Regions from separate parts of the Bacillus sp. TL12 genome, predicted to be linked through region 2. Evidence: predicted binding sites of a transcription regulator. Region 2 holds the regulator's gene; the other holds the start of a gene.
The links. Region 2 encodes Rex, which represses fermentation and respiration genes when NADH is low (regulators of the CRP and FNR family bind a similar motif). Its sites were predicted from a motif close to TTGTGAAATATTTCACAA; they were not measured.
Positions count from the first base shown of each region.

Region 1: a site for Rex is predicted at 2,364-2,381, ahead of LOK41_RS08225 (formate/nitrite transporter family protein). Genes of this name have one in related genera too.

Region 1 covers NZ_JAJJBY010000006.1:146,501-154,348, reverse strand. The annotation lists gene LOK41_RS08235 (TrkH family potassium uptake protein) at 1-1,142, shown strand, start outside; gene LOK41_RS08230 (TerC family protein) at 1,437-2,234, shown strand; gene LOK41_RS08225 (formate/nitrite transporter family protein) at 2,466-3,317, shown strand; gene LOK41_RS08220 (cyclic-phosphate processing receiver domain-containing protein) at 3,555-3,818, opposite strand; gene LOK41_RS08215 (prepilin peptidase) at 3,806-4,555, opposite strand; gene LOK41_RS08210 (LutC/YkgG family protein) at 4,641-5,351, opposite strand; gene LOK41_RS08205 (LutB/LldF family L-lactate oxidation iron-sulfur protein) at 5,351-6,772, opposite strand; gene LOK41_RS08200 ((Fe-S)-binding protein) at 6,789-7,508, opposite strand; gene LOK41_RS08195 (FadR/GntR family transcriptional regulator) at 7,681-7,848, opposite strand, start outside.
Region 2 covers NZ_JAJJBY010000051.1:2,940-10,787, forward strand. The annotation lists gene LOK41_RS25295 (ABC transporter ATP-binding protein) at 142-2,067, opposite strand; gene LOK41_RS25300 (redox-sensing transcriptional repressor Rex) at 2,252-2,881, shown strand; gene LOK41_RS25305 (YdiK family protein) at 2,907-3,101, opposite strand; gene LOK41_RS25310 (CPBP family intramembrane glutamic endopeptidase) at 3,104-3,847, opposite strand; gene groES (co-chaperone GroES) at 4,279-4,563, shown strand; gene groL (chaperonin GroEL) at 4,601-6,235, shown strand; purine riboswitch at 6,627-6,728, shown strand; gene guaA (glutamine-hydrolyzing GMP synthase) at 6,890-7,848, shown strand, end outside.

The sequences.
Region 1 (7,848 bases), on a different contig from region 2:
TCGACACCGGAAAAGTATTCACCTTATTTGGCCAACTCGTCATTTTAACACTCATTCAAGTTGGCGGCCTCGGGATTATGAGCTTCGCTGTATTAATCGCGATTATGCTCGGAAGAAAAATCGGTCTCCAAAATCGAATTTTACTACAGCAAGCATTAAACCAAACAAATATCGGCGGAGTAATCCGTCTCGCAAAATCATTATTTTTATTTTCTTTTACCATTGAATGTTTTGCTACCCTCCTTCTTGCTTTTGAATGGATTCCCAAATACGGTGTTTCCAGCGGACTATATTATAGTTTTTTTCATGCTATTTCAGCATTTAACAACGCTGGATTTTCTATTTGGACTGATAACTTGATGTCACATTCTCATAGTATACTCGTCAACGTAGTCATTTCGTCTCTCATTATTTTAGGCGGAATTGGCTTCACAGTCGTAGTGGATATAAAGAGAAAACGCAACTTTAAGAACCTTACGTTACACTCTAAACTTATGCTCTCATCTACTCTTATTGTAAATATAGCTGCTACAATTTTAATTTTTATATTCGAATTCCATAATCCCATTTCCATGAAAGGCTTTACACCATTTGAAGAAGGACTCGCAGCCTATTTCCAAGCCGTTTCCACACGCACAGCTGGATTTAATACTGTTGATATGGCTCAATTAACAAAACCATCACTTTTACTAATGATGTTACTTATGTTCATCGGTGCTGGTAGTGCTTCAACAGGCGGAGGCATTAAATTAACAACCTTTTTAATTATGTTATTAGGGGTACTTAAATTTTTGCAAGAGAAAGATGATATTGTCATCTTTAAAAAATCAATCAAAGATGGTTTAATTGTAAAGTCACTTGCCATTGTAGTCATTTCAATCTCATTTATTTTCTTCGCTATATTAATTTTAAGTATCACTGAACAAGTTCCCCTCTTACTAAGTGCCTTTGAAGTATTTTCAGCATTTGGGACTGTTGGGCTCAGTATGGGACTTACCCCAAAACTCACAATAATTGGGAAATTAACTATTATATTTATGATGTTTTTTGGAAAAATGGGTCCTTTAACATTAGCATTTTCTTTTGCACGAAAAAAACAAAGAAAGGTAAAATATCCAAACGAAGACATTTTAACAGGTTGACAAACATTTACATCATCCATATAATAAGAATATAATAGCATATCTCCAAAGGGGAGTAGCGTCCGAGAATTTATTCTTGGAAACAAAGTCGTCATTACGTAGAACCTAGTTCTTCCGGCTTTGTTGGCATTTCATTACATATGTCTAGCAAGACCTTTGCCTATTAACGGCAGAGGTCTTTTTTGCATTTTTTCCAGTTCCTCCCACCGTTGATAAGCTGGAGTATGGGGAAACTAAACAGTGGGGAAACCTCTTCACTTGTTTAATATTTATACAAATGAGAGGAGAATGTACATGGATGTATCATTATTATTGGAGTATGGTTGGGTATTATTAATTTTAGTTGCACTGGAAGGAATTTTAGCAGCTGATAACGCGCTAGTTCTTGCAATCATGGTAAAACATTTACCAGAAGAAAAACGAAAAAAAGCACTATTTTACGGTTTAGCAGGAGCTTTCGTCTTCCGCTTCGGATCATTGTTTATGATTTCTTTCTTAGTCGACGTATGGCAAGTGCAGGCAATCGGTGCGATTTACTTAATGTTTATCGCTGGTAACCACTTATTCAAAACATACGTTAAGAAGAATTCACATGAGGAAGCTGCAGAGAAAGAATCAAAAAAGAAACAAGAAAATTTTTGGTGGACAGTATTTAAAGTTGAAGTTGCTGATATTGCGTTTGCTGTTGATTCTATTTTAGCGGCTGTTGCATTAGCAATGACTTTACCAAAAACAGGTCTTGGTACAATTGGTAGCCTTGATACAGGACAGTTCCTAGTTATTTTTGCAGGTGGGATGATCGGATTAATTATTATGCGATTTGCTGCGACTGCGTTCGTACAACTATTAAAACGTAAACCAGGATTAGAAACTGCTGCTTTCTTAATTGTTGGTTGGGTTGGTGTTAAATTAGCTGTTTACACATTAGCTCACCCTGCTTTAGGTGTTATTCCACACAGTTTCCCAGAGTCTACTACATGGAAATTAATATTCTGGACTGTATTAATCGGAATTGCAGCTGGCGGTTGGTTCTTCTCAAAAGATACAAGTGTCCAAACTATACAAAAGAATTTGGATGAAAAAGCGCTGTAACAACAGCGCTTTTTTCATTGACCTCAAAAATAGATAAAGGATCCATTGAGTGTTACTTTCCCTCTTTTTTCAAGCATATAATATTATAATACAATTTGTTAACGCTTTCATTTTGAAGGTATGTCCTTTTTGTGAAATATTGAACAACCTTATTGAAACGAGAAGTAAATACGTGTACTTTATTCATATAAGGAGTATTTACAGACAATGCACTAAAGGAGCGTATTACTTATGCTAGAACAAGGATTAGCTTACGTTGTACAGCTTGCACAGAAGAAGAAACACATGTTGGATGCAAATCCAATACAATATTTCATTCGTGCTGCACTAGCTGGGATTTATATTGGCTTTATTATTGTATTATGTTTTAAACTTGGTAACTTTTTTCATATCGCAAATTCACCCGGAACATATTTAGCAGCTTCTATGTTTTTCGGAATTGCACTTGTCTTAATTATATATGGCGGAGCTGAATTATTTACAGGGAATACAATGTATTTTACAGTCGCAACTCTGCGAAAAGAAACTACAATTGTCGATACACTTCGCAATTGGGGTGCTTGTTATGCAGGTAATTTAGCAGGTGCAGTATTTTTCGCATTACTATTTTATGCAACTGGTATTTTTGAAGCAATTGATCATGAACACTTAATGAATACAGTCGTTGAAGGAAAAATGGGAACACCTACAATGCAATTATTTTTCAAAGCGATTTTATGTAACTGGCTTGTGTGCCTTGCATGTTTCCTTCCCTCTCAAGTAAAAGGAGATACAGCAAAAATACTTATGATGATGTTTCTTGTCTTCACTTTCTTCTTATCTGGTTATGAACATAGCATTGCAAACTTATCACTATTTGCATTATCTTTAATATCACCACACCCTGATACAATCTCTTTCGCCGGTGCTATTCATAACTTAATTCCGGTTACAATTGGGAACATTATTGGTGGATCCGTATTCGTTGGTATGGTGTATCATTATTTAATTATAAAAAATCCAGAGCCTAAAGCGGCAGAAGATAACTTAGAAGCAATTCAACAAGAAGAAATTATACCTTTACAAGCACATATGAAGCACTAAAAAAGTTCCAAGGACCCCTTGGAGCTTTTTAACTTCCAGTACATTTCACCTGTATATTTGAAGAAATCTCGCTCACTTCTTTCCCCTTATTTATCCCGCACTAACGAGCAGTAATACTCCCACCTCAAAATTCGGCGGGAGCAAAGAAGTTAGGTGGGAGATAAACTGCCCGTAAAGGCCCGATTGGTTCAACTAATAATCAGTGGGGGATGAGGAAAACCCCCACTGATTAAAGTTTCACTTTATCCGGTCCAACATATACTGCATACCAATTGAATCGTTTGTATGTAAATGAATTTCCTTTGCGTATAGACCTTCTGTACAAAAAATTTCTAAAAAATCCAAACCATTTTTTTGACGCCATCCCATATTATAGTCAAGAGATAGGATACTCACATCATGGTCTCTAACAATTTTGATAGCCTCTTCCACCGTTGTTACTAAAACATAACCGAATGGACAAGGCCTTTGATCCTCTACCTCTCCTTTTACTCCAAATATACTATAGCCAAATAACAGACTGTTCCAAGTGCAATAAACGGTCCAAATGGTAAAGCTTGTTTTCGATTCATCCGTCTTAATAAAATAGCCATTCCGAAAAAACAAAGACTCGTGCTAGAAGCAAAACAAAGCACAATAAAAATTGCTTTCGCTCCTATTATAAACCCAAGTAGTGAAAGTAATTTCACATCGCCTCCTCCAAGTCCATCCGGAAATATGATTTGAACGAGATATAATACAATAAATATCGTTCCTCCACCTATCAAGCTATCCCACCAAGGAACAAGAGGGATAAAAATAATCTCTATCATAAATAAACAAGCGAAAGAAAATAAAATCACATCTGGAATTAACATATAGAACAAATCTGTCATTGTAATAATAATAAGTAAAGAAAGTAACGTCCATATAAAAAGAAGCTCTTTTTCCATTCCCATCATACACGCAAAAAAAAGAAATGCTACCCCTGTTATCATCTCAAACAATGTGTAAATAAAAGGTATTTTCATTTTACAGTGAATGCAGCGACCTCTTTGCAAACAAAACGAAACAATTGGAATAAGTTCTTTCGGGCTTAACGTATGGTGACAGCCATGACAATAAGAACGCGGAACAATAATAGATTGTCTCATTGGAATACGTACTGCTACAACCGTATAAAAAGAACCAAGCACCGTTCCTATTAAAAAAGCATATAAATAAAATGTCATACCATCCTCTCCTTTCCCCAAAAATATAACAAAAAGAGTGCGTTACTTCCATTTCGCATTATCTTTGTTCTAATAAAAAAGCAGGCTATTTCTTAGCCTGCTTTTCTCCATTTTACACTACAAAATAATATGCTTTTAATGGTCCATGTACACCTACAACAAGATTCATTTCAATATCAGCTGAGTTACTTGGTCCCGTAATGAAATTAATACAAGATGCTACTGCTTCTCCATTCTCTACACGCGTGTTCATATCCTGAACTGCTTGTGTAATACGCGGGATGATTGTTTCACGCGGGATGATTGCAAAATAAACCGTAGGTAAGAAATGTAAAGAACGGCCTTGTCCTTTATGACTTTGCACAACAATGGTACCAGATTCTGCTAATGTGTAATCACTAAAGGCAATACCGATATTCGCTTTTTCAGCTAAGCGAATGTTCTCTTCTTTTTTCTCTGGATTCCAAATGTTCACTTCAACATTTTGGCCTGGAAGCTCTGTAGAAAATAAAGAATTCAAACCATACGTAGCAAAGCGGTCATCCTCCGATAATAATATTGGGCCGCCACCGTTTTCAATAATTACTTTTTGCATTACTGCACTCAGTTCATCCTTTGTCGTTTCAATTACAGTCGTATGAATGTTTGTACACTGCTTTTTGAATACTTCTAACAATTCTTCCTCTGAATAATCTTTCAGCGTTTCTACGTTGACATTATTTTTCCACGCTGGACGCTGGACTCCCTCTGTTTTACGTGCACGCCCAAGTTCTTTGGCAATGTTCTCTAAAAAAGAATCACGGTTTTGAATTGTCCCTGTCATCACTTGTCCCCGCCTTTCTTATGATCTTTATACCAATCACGGAACCTTTCCTTACTTGGAGCCGGGAACTCACGAATATCCGTCCAGTTTTTCAGCGGTCCTACACCTTTCGTTACACGATTACCAGACGTAAATGGGCTCATTGCTGCCGGAGCCATTTTCGATCCCATTTTATATAACGCCGCTGAAGAAGCCCCCATACTAAACATCTTCATTGCTAATTTCTCAGCAAGAGGTGCGCGCCCCTCTTGTTCAACAATAACTTGACGATGTTTTAATAATAAATCATGTAATGGAATTTTTACCGGACAAGCTTCTGTACATGCTCCGCACAAACTAGATGCATATGGCAATTCTTTATAATCATCGTATCCACCTAAAAGCGGTGTTAATACAGCACCAATTGGTCCTGAATAAATAGAACCGTAAGAATGTCCACCTACATGACGATATACAGGACATACGTTTACACAAGCTGCACAGCGAATACATTGTAAGACTTGGCGGAATTCAGATCCAAGAATTTGAGAACGTCCATTATCTACGACAACTAAATGGAATTCTTCTGGTCCATCTACCTCCTCTTCTTGAATTGGTCCTGCTACTGTTACATAACTTGTTAGTTTTTGTCCAACCGCACTGCGGCACAGTAAACCAACAAGAACATCTAATTCTTCCATCGTTGGAACCATACGTTCCATACCCATTACTGCAATTTGTGTTTTTGGAATCGACATAACAAGGTCAGCATTTCCTTCGTTTGTTACTAAACAAAGGGAACCTGTATTTGCAACTGCGAAGTTACACCCCGTTACCCCAATTTCAGCATCCATAAATTTTTCCCGAAGTTGCTTACGAACAAACTTTGTCATTTCATATGGATCATCAGAATTTTCATATCCCAGCTTTTCTTTAAATACATCACGAATTTGCGTTCTGTTTTTATGAAGTGCTGGTGCAATGATATGAGATGGTGGATCGTTATCCACTTGCAGGATGTACTCACCTAAGTCACTCTCTAACACTTCACAACCAATTTCTTCAAGCGCATGGTTCATACTAATTTCTTCCGTTACCATCGACTTTGATTTCACAACTTTTTTCGCTTGCTTCTTTTTCGCTACTTCTTGAATGTACTGCGCTGCTTCTTCTTTCGTTTTTGCAAAGAAAACATGCCCGCCTCTTTTAGATACATTTTCACTCAGTTGCATTAAATAATAGTCTAGATTTTCTAATGTATGCTGACGAATTTGTTCACCAAGTTCACGCCACTCTTCCCAGTTTCCTAATTCATCGGCTGCTTTTAATCGATTTGTATATAAGCGCGTTTGTGCAGAAGATACTGCTCCGCGCATAAATGAATCTTGAATTCCATCGCCAACACGATCATTAAATTTTTTCTCACTGATTTTCATAGACATAGCTTATGTTCCCCCTTCATGAGCGACTATTCAATACCTCAGCAATATGCATTACTTTTACCTCTTTACCTAAGCGCTCAATACGTCCGCCAATGTTTAACAAACACCCACAGTCAGCACCGATTAAATAATCAGCACCCGTTTCCATTACACTATCAACTTTCTCATCTACCATTTGCTCAGAAATTGGTGTCATCTTAACTGAAAACGTTCCCCCAAAACCACAACAATTTTGTACGTTTGGTAGTTCTTTTACAGTTAATCCTTTCACATTTGATAGTAAAATTCCTGGTGCTTCCTTTACTCCAAGCATACGTGTCATATGACAAGATTTATGGACAGTTGCTGTACCTTCTAAGCTAGCGCCAACATCTGTAACTTTTAACACATCTACAATAAATTGTGTTAATTCAAAGGTTTTATCTGCCACTTTTTGTGCACGTGCTGCCCACTTTGGATCATCTTTAAAAACGTGTGGATACTCGTGAAACATTGTCGCACAAGAACCAGATGGCGTAACGATGTATTCTGCATCTTCAAAAGTTTCAATCATATGTTTCATCGCTTCTTTCGCTGCCTCTACATGTCCGCTATTATAAGCTGGTTGACCGCAACAAACTTGCGCTTCTGGAAATTCAATTTCACAACCTAAACGCTCCAACAATTCAACTGTTGCTTTCCCGACATTTGTTTCAAACATATCGACTAAGCAAGTAACAAACAAAGTAACTTTCATAACTATAATTCCCCCTCATTACAACTTCGCCAATATTCATATGGTCATCAGATGACTAGATAGAAAGAAGAAGTTAGGAATAATTCCCCTACCTAATCCTCTCTCTAAAAAGAAAACGCTTACCTAATCTTTCTTCTATTTTATCAAAAAAATAAAATTTCGAAAGACTAAATCACGAATTTATACCTCTTCTACCTGTGACAATATGCTCTACATTTGTTAAATGATTTAGCATTGCTTGCTGTGCAGATTCTACATCTTGCTTCAATACCGCATCATAAATAGCTTGATGCTCTTCTAAAAGTCGCTCTGCTGTTGTTTGTTCACCATATAAAATAAT
Region 2 (7,848 bases):
TTATATAATAAAGGTGGATATGTGTATAAGGTTGTGGATAATAGTGTTGAGGTCAGACCTTTGACTATTTGTATTGAAAAATAAACAAGGTAGTTGAATGGCTTTCAACTACCTTGTTTTCGACCTATGAATATATAGGGATTATACGTGTAATTCTTCCCATTCAGCCATAAACTTCTCTAATTGTTCTTGTTTTGTTTGCTTTGCTGTTGTAATTTCACTAGCTCTTTCATAATCAGCGTATACTTCAGGAAGGCATAGTTCCTCTTCTAATTTTGCAATTTCCTCTTCCAACGTTACAATGTTTTGTTCGATTTCTTCAATTTTTCGGGCACGCTGACGCTCCTGTTTTTTACGCTCTTTTTCTTCAAGATAATTTAATTTCTCTTGAGCAATAGTTTTTTGGACTGGTGCATCTTCTTCTTGTTTTTCAAACTCAGCACGTTCAATCATTTCATTTTTCTTTTCAATATAGTAGTCATAATCACCTAAATATTCTTGTGCACCAGCTGTCGATAACTCAACAACTGTAGTTGTGACACGGTTAATAAAATAGCGATCATGCGAAACGAATAAAAGAGTTCCTGGATAATCAATTAAGGCATTCTCTAGAATTTCCTTACTATTTAAATCAAGGTGGTTTGTTGGCTCATCGAGAATGAGTAGGTTTGATTTTTGCATCATTAATTTCGCTAGAGCTAATCGAGCTTTTTGACCACCACTTAGAGAAGATACAGGCTTTAATACATCATCCCCTGTGAATAAAAAGTTACCGAGTATCGTACGAATTTCTTTTTCCGGCTCTAGCGGATAATCATCCCATAATTCATTTAAAACACGCTTAGATGATGTTAAGTTTGCTTGTTCTTGATCATAATATCCAATAGATACATTTGAACCGAAAGAAACTTCACCGCTTAGTGTGTTTAATTTATTCACAATTGATTTTAATAATGTAGATTTTCCAATACCATTTGGACCGACTAATGCAACGCTATCACCACGGGTTAAGCGCATGTTTACATGTTCAATGATTGGTTCTTTGTCATATCCGATAGAAACATCTTTTACTTGTAATACGTCGTTTCCGCTTTGTTTTTCGATATCAAAGTGGAAGGATGCAGATTTAGAGTCACCTAATGGCCGAGTTAGTAATTCCATTCTGTCTAACTGCTTTTGACGACTTTGTGCACGTTTTGTTGTAGACGCACGGGCAATATTTTTTTGGACGAAGTCTTCAAGTTTCGCAATTTCCTCTTGTTGTTTCTCATAACGTTTCATTTCTTGCTCATATAGTGCAGCTTTTAAATCTAAATATTTACTGTAGTTACCAACATATCGTCTGCTTTCTTTATTAGAAATTTCATATACTTGTGTAACAAGTTTATCTAAAAAGTAGCGATCGTGGGACACGATTAAAATAGCGCCAGGATAGCCTTGTAAATATTGTTCAAGCCATGTTAATGTATCAATATCTAAGTGGTTTGTTGGCTCGTCCAAGATGAGTAAGTCTGGTTTTGTAAGCAGTAACTTCCCAAGAGCAAGTCTTGTTTTCTGTCCGCCACTTAACGTAGAAATTGTTGTTTGGTGTGTTTCCACTGGAAAACCAAGTCCACTTAAAATGGAGCGAATATCTGCTTCATATTGGTAACCGCCTTGATCTTTGTAGTCTAACTGTAGTTGATCATAATCAGCGAGTAATTTCTCGTACGTAGCAGTATTTGAAAAGTTCTCTTCCTGCCCCATTTCGTGCTCTAGCCTTCGAAGTTTCTTTTCCATTTGTTGCAGGTGAGAAAAGACAGTAAGCATTTCATCCCAAATTGTTAAGGTTGTTTCTAAGCCAGTATTTTGGGCTAAATATCCGATAGAGACATCCTTTGGTTTTATAATTTCTCCGCCATCGTGAGATAGTTCACCAGCAATTATTTTTAATAATGTAGATTTTCCAGCACCATTTCGACCAACTAGTGCAATACGATCTCTTGTTTGAACTTCCAATTTAATGTTTGCAAGAATTGTTTCAGCACCGTATAATTTTGAAAGCCCATTCACTTGTAATAAAATCAATGTTTTCACCTCAAATAATTTCTTAACTTTGCCATGTTTATATTTCTCAATCATACTAAAAATAGTGTATAGTTTAAAATAAAGAGAGAAGTCTTCTCTCTATTATACAAGGAAAGTCATAAGTGCTAAACTTATGTATTTGTTTTAAATCTGTGAACAAAGATAGGAAGAGAGGAGAGGTTACATGGATCAGCAAAAGATTCCACAGGCCACTGCCAAACGATTGCCTCTATACTATCGATTTATCCAAAACTTATCTCTTTCTGGTAAGCAACGTGTTTCATCGGCAGAATTGAGTGAAGCTGTAAAGGTAGACTCAGCAACAATTCGGAGAGATTTTTCATATTTTGGAGCGTTAGGGAAAAAGGGCTATGGATATAATGTAAATTATTTATTATCGTTCTTTCGAGAAACGCTTGATCAAGATGATATAACACGTGTAGCACTTATTGGAGTGGGTAATTTAGGGACCGCTTTCTTACATTATAATTTCACTAAAAATAATAATACAAAGATTGAAATGGCATTTGATGTTAATGAAGAGAAAGTTGGAAAAGAAATCGGAGGAATTCCTGTATATCATTTGGATGAATTAGAAGATCGTTTAACAAATGAGATACAAGTGGCAATATTAACAGTACCTGCTACCGTTGCACAAGCTGTAGCAGATCGATTGGCTGAAACAAATGTACACGGAATTTTAAATTTTACACCGGCGCGATTAAATGTGTCAGAAAATATAAGAATTCATCATATTGATTTAGCTGTAGAATTACAAACACTCGTTTATTTTTTGAAAAATTATCCACAATAAAACGCAGAGGAAATCCCTCTGCGTTTTATTGTTGCTTTTTCTTTGTAAATTTGACTAAGATAAGTCGAAGTGCCAAATTAAAATCAATTGTTGCCATAGCAGCAAACAGCAGTGTCCCAAAGTTCCAAATTGTATCTGTAACGTTCGTAATTGCGAAACGTGTGAAGACACATCCAAGAAGGAAATACAGTGCTGCCATGAACAATGGTGAGTTCCTCATATTTAAAATCCTCCGATAAATCCTTGCATTTTTTCTGCTTGTTTAATCATTTCTTGTATTTGTTCGTTACTTACTAGTACTTGAGTTATTGCGACTAATGTATTCATGGCAACGTGAGCCATAATAGGAACGATGATTCGTTTTGTTTTCACATATAGAAAAGCGAAAACAAGTCCCATGGAAGTGTATACTAACAAGTGTGTAAAATCAAAGTGAATTGCTGCGAAAACAAGCGAACTAATAATTGCCGCGATAAAGAAATTAAATCTTTTATAGAGAGTTCCAAATAAAATTTTTCTAAAGACAATCTCTTCTAAAATAGGGCCAATGATTGATATAACAATAAGAAACCATGGAGTAGCTCTTGCTATTTCCATCAAATCTTGTGTGTTTTGAGAACCAGGATTAATCCCTAATAATCGCATTTCAATATTAGCTGCAAGTATTTGAGCAAACATAGCTAAAAAGAAACCAATAAAAATCCAGCCGATTGTCGCAGGAACACTAGCTCGCTTCGTATCTAAATGTCTATCGCGAATATCGGTTCTAAGTAGCCAAAGTATAATACATAATGCAATGAAAAAGCTGATGATTGACCAGTGACCAGCCATGATTTGCATTTTTTGCTCTCGTGAAACTGCCATATTATCATATAGCCCTGTTTTGAAAAGGAGCCATATTCCAACAATTCCCGATAGTTGCATCAGAATATATGTAACTATAATCCACCAATATTGTTTTTTCAAATGGGTTAACCATCCTTTCTAACTCTAGTTTATGAGATAAGGCGAGATAACATGTAAACATCCCGCTGTGGGATACGTAATAACCGTTTGGATTATGATTTTTTTGTAAATCTTTATTTGAAAATGAAATAGATAACAGGAAAAAGCAGTGCCTATAGAGAAAATAACTTATGGCATCTTTCATATTGTAACATACGATAAGTGGAAAAGCCGATTCATATATCGCGTGCCTTCTTAATAATGGTTATAAGGGAGAATTATTTTTTAGAAAGGCGTATAGAAAAAGTTTATCTAGTAATTTGCGAAAAAATTATGATTTTTTTACTTGCAAAAGAAAATTAGATTATTTATTATTATAAGTGTGTTAGCACTCGTGGTCTTTGAGTGCTAATAAAGAAAATTTACATAGGAAAATGAGGAGGTTATTGTTCATGCTAAAGCCATTAGGTGATCGCGTTGTAATTGAGCTTGTTCAAGCAGAAGAAAAAACAGCAAGTGGTATTGTATTACCAGACACTGCAAAAGAAAAACCACAAGAGGGTAAAGTTATTGCAGTAGGTACTGGTCGAGTGCTTGAAAATGGTGAGCGTGTTGCTTTAGAGGTAGCAGCAGGTGATCTTATCATCTTCTCAAAATATGCAGGTACTGAAGTGAAATATGAAGGTACAGACTACTTGATTTTACGTGAAAGTGACATTTTAGCAGTTATCGGTTAATTATATACATTTTAAAAATCCAAGGGGGTCAATTATTATGGCAAAAGATATTAAATTTAGTGAAGAAGCACGTCGTTCGATGCTTCGTGGTGTCGACACTCTTGCAAACGCAGTAAAAGTAACACTTGGACCAAAAGGTCGCAACGTTGTACTTGAGAAAAAATTCGGTTCACCACTTATTACAAATGATGGTGTAACAATCGCGAAAGAAATCGAATTAGAAGATGCATTCGAAAACATGGGTGCAAAATTAGTAGCAGAAGTTGCTAGCAAAACCAATGACGTAGCTGGTGACGGAACAACAACTGCAACTGTATTAGCACAAGCTATGATTCGTGAAGGTTTAAAAAACGTAACAGCTGGTGCGAACCCAATGGGCCTTCGTAAAGGTATCGAAAAAGCTGTTGTTGCGGCAGTAGAAGAATTAAAAACGATTTCTAAACCAATCGAAGGTAAATCTTCTATCGCGCAAGTAGCTGCTATCTCTGCTGCTGACGAAGAAGTAGGTAAACTAATTGCTGAGGCAATGGAGCGCGTTGGTAACGACGGCGTTATTACTTTAGAAGAATCTAAAGGCTTCACAACAGAATTAGATGTAGTAGAAGGTATGCAATTTGATCGTGGATATGCATCTCCTTACATGATTACTGATTCTGACAAAATGGAAGCAGTCCTTGATAACCCATACATCTTAATCACTGACAAAAAGATTTCTAACATTCAAGAAATCTTACCAGTGTTAGAGCAAGTGGTACAACAAGGTAAACCACTTCTTATCATTGCAGAAGATGTAGAAGGCGAAGCGTTAGCTACATTAGTAGTAAACAAACTTCGTGGTACATTCAATGTAGTAGCTGTTAAAGCTCCTGGATTTGGTGACCGTCGTAAAGCAATGCTTGAAGATATCGCAATCTTAACTGGTGGCGAAGTAATCACTGAAGAACTAGGTCGTGACTTGAAATCTGCTACAGTTGCATCTTTAGGACGCGCTGGTAAAGTTGTTGTAACAAAAGAAAACACAACTGTAGTTGAAGGTGTAGGAAGCACTGAACAAATCGAAGCTCGCATCGGTCAAATCCGTGCGCAATTAGAAGACACTACTTCTGAATTCGATCGTGAAAAATTACAAGAGCGTCTTGCTAAACTTGCAGGCGGCGTAGCGGTAATTAAAGTAGGTGCAGCAACTGAAACTGAGTTAAAAGAACGCAAACTTCGCATTGAAGATGCACTTAACTCAACTCGTGCAGCAGTAGAAGAAGGTATTGTTGCAGGTGGCGGTACTTCACTTATGAACGTATACACTAAAGTAGCTTCTATTTCAGCTGAAGGTGACGAAGCAACAGGTATCAACATTGTACTTCGTGCATTAGAAGAGCCAGTTCGCCAAATCGCAATCAATGCTGGTCTAGAAGGATCTGTAGTTGTAGAACGTCTAAAAGGCGAAAAAGTAGGCGTTGGTTTCAACGCAGCTACTGGCGAATGGGTAAACATGCTTGAGTCTGGTATCGTAGACCCAGCAAAAGTAACTCGTTCTGCACTTCAAAACGCAGCATCTGTTGCAGCTATGTTCTTAACAACTGAAGCTGTAGTTGCTGACAAACCAGAACCAAATGCACCAGCAATGCCTGACATGGGCGGCATGGGCATGGGCGGTATGGGCGGCATGATGTAATTTCATCCGCTGGCGGAACATCCATCTCTATATAGAGGTGGATGTTTTTTTTGTTTTTTCATTTATATATCCATTTGAATTTTTCAATCTAGAAGTAAGTCGCGGTTATGAAAACAAAAGAAGATCTCCACTCGTTTTCTCTTTCTGTTTTTACGTGGCATAGCGCTAAAACAGGTACTGACCGCTTCTACTCGTGAACGGATCCTCTCTTCCATCTAAAAGGAATGGTTTTGTGTTAGTTTTTCAATCTGTATTTATATAGAAGTGGATGTATATGAAACCTCTATATTTATAGTGAAGAAAAGTTTTATTGTACAAGGAAAATAATTTCTGTAGAATTTTGTCGCTTTCTCTCTTGACCATATCGATACTTCATTGTTAGAATCTAGGAAGATAATATAAAACAATCCTTCATATATCCTCAATGATATGGTTTGAGAGTCTCTACCGGGTTACCGTAAACAACCTGACTATGAAGGCAGTGCGTCTTATATTTATAAAGAGCGGAATACTATCTTTATAAAGTCAGACCCCTGCCTTTTCTTTGTTATGAGACTGAGGGCGGAGGACTGGCTTTTTTTATTATATTGGTAATGCTTTTTGCCAAATTGGTGAAAATATTTATATACGAGAACTAACGTTGGGGTGATTATTTTGAAGAAACAGCACGATACGATTATCGTTTTAGATTTTGGGAGTCAATACAATCAGTTAATTGCACGTCGAATTCGTGAGTTCGGTGTATACAGTGAACTTCATCCACATACAATTACTGCAGAAGAAATTAAAGCAATGAATCCAAAAGGGATTATTTTCTCTGGTGGACCAAACAGTGTATATGGTGAAAATGCATTCCACTGTGATGAAAAAATCTTTGAATTAGGCTTACCGATCTTTGGTATTTGCTACGGCATGCAGCTGATGACACAACACTTTGGTGGAAAAGTAGAACGTGCAAACCATCGTGAGTACGGAAAAGCAGTTCTGAAAGTAGAGAACGAATCAAAATTATATGCAAACCTTCCAGAAGAGCAAGTTGTATGGATGAGCCATGGTGACTTAGTAACAGGTTTACCAGAAGGTTTCGTAGTAGATGCAACAAGTGAGTCTTGTCCAATTGCTGGTATGAGCAATGAAGCGCAAAAATTATACGGTGTACAGTTCCACCCAGAAGTACGTCATTCTGAGCACGGAAATGATTTAATCAAAAACTTTGTATTCGGCGTATGTGGTTGTTCTGAAGGATGGAACATGGAGAACTTTATCGAAGTAGAATTAGAAAAGATCCGTGAAACAGTTGGCGACAAAAAAGTACTATGCGCACTTAGCGGCGGTGTAGATTCTTCTGTTGTAGCAGTATTAATTCATAAAGCGATCGGTGATCAATTAACATGTATTTTCGTTGACCACGGTTTACTTCGTAAAGGTGAAGCAGAAGGCGTTATGAAAACATTTAGCGAAGGCTTCCACATGAACGTTATTAAAGTGGATGCGAAAGAACGCTTTATGAATAAATTAAAAGGCGTTGAAGATCCAGAACAAAAACGTAAAATTATCGGTAACGAATTTATTTACGTATTTGATGATGAAGCTTCTAAATTAGAAGGAATGGA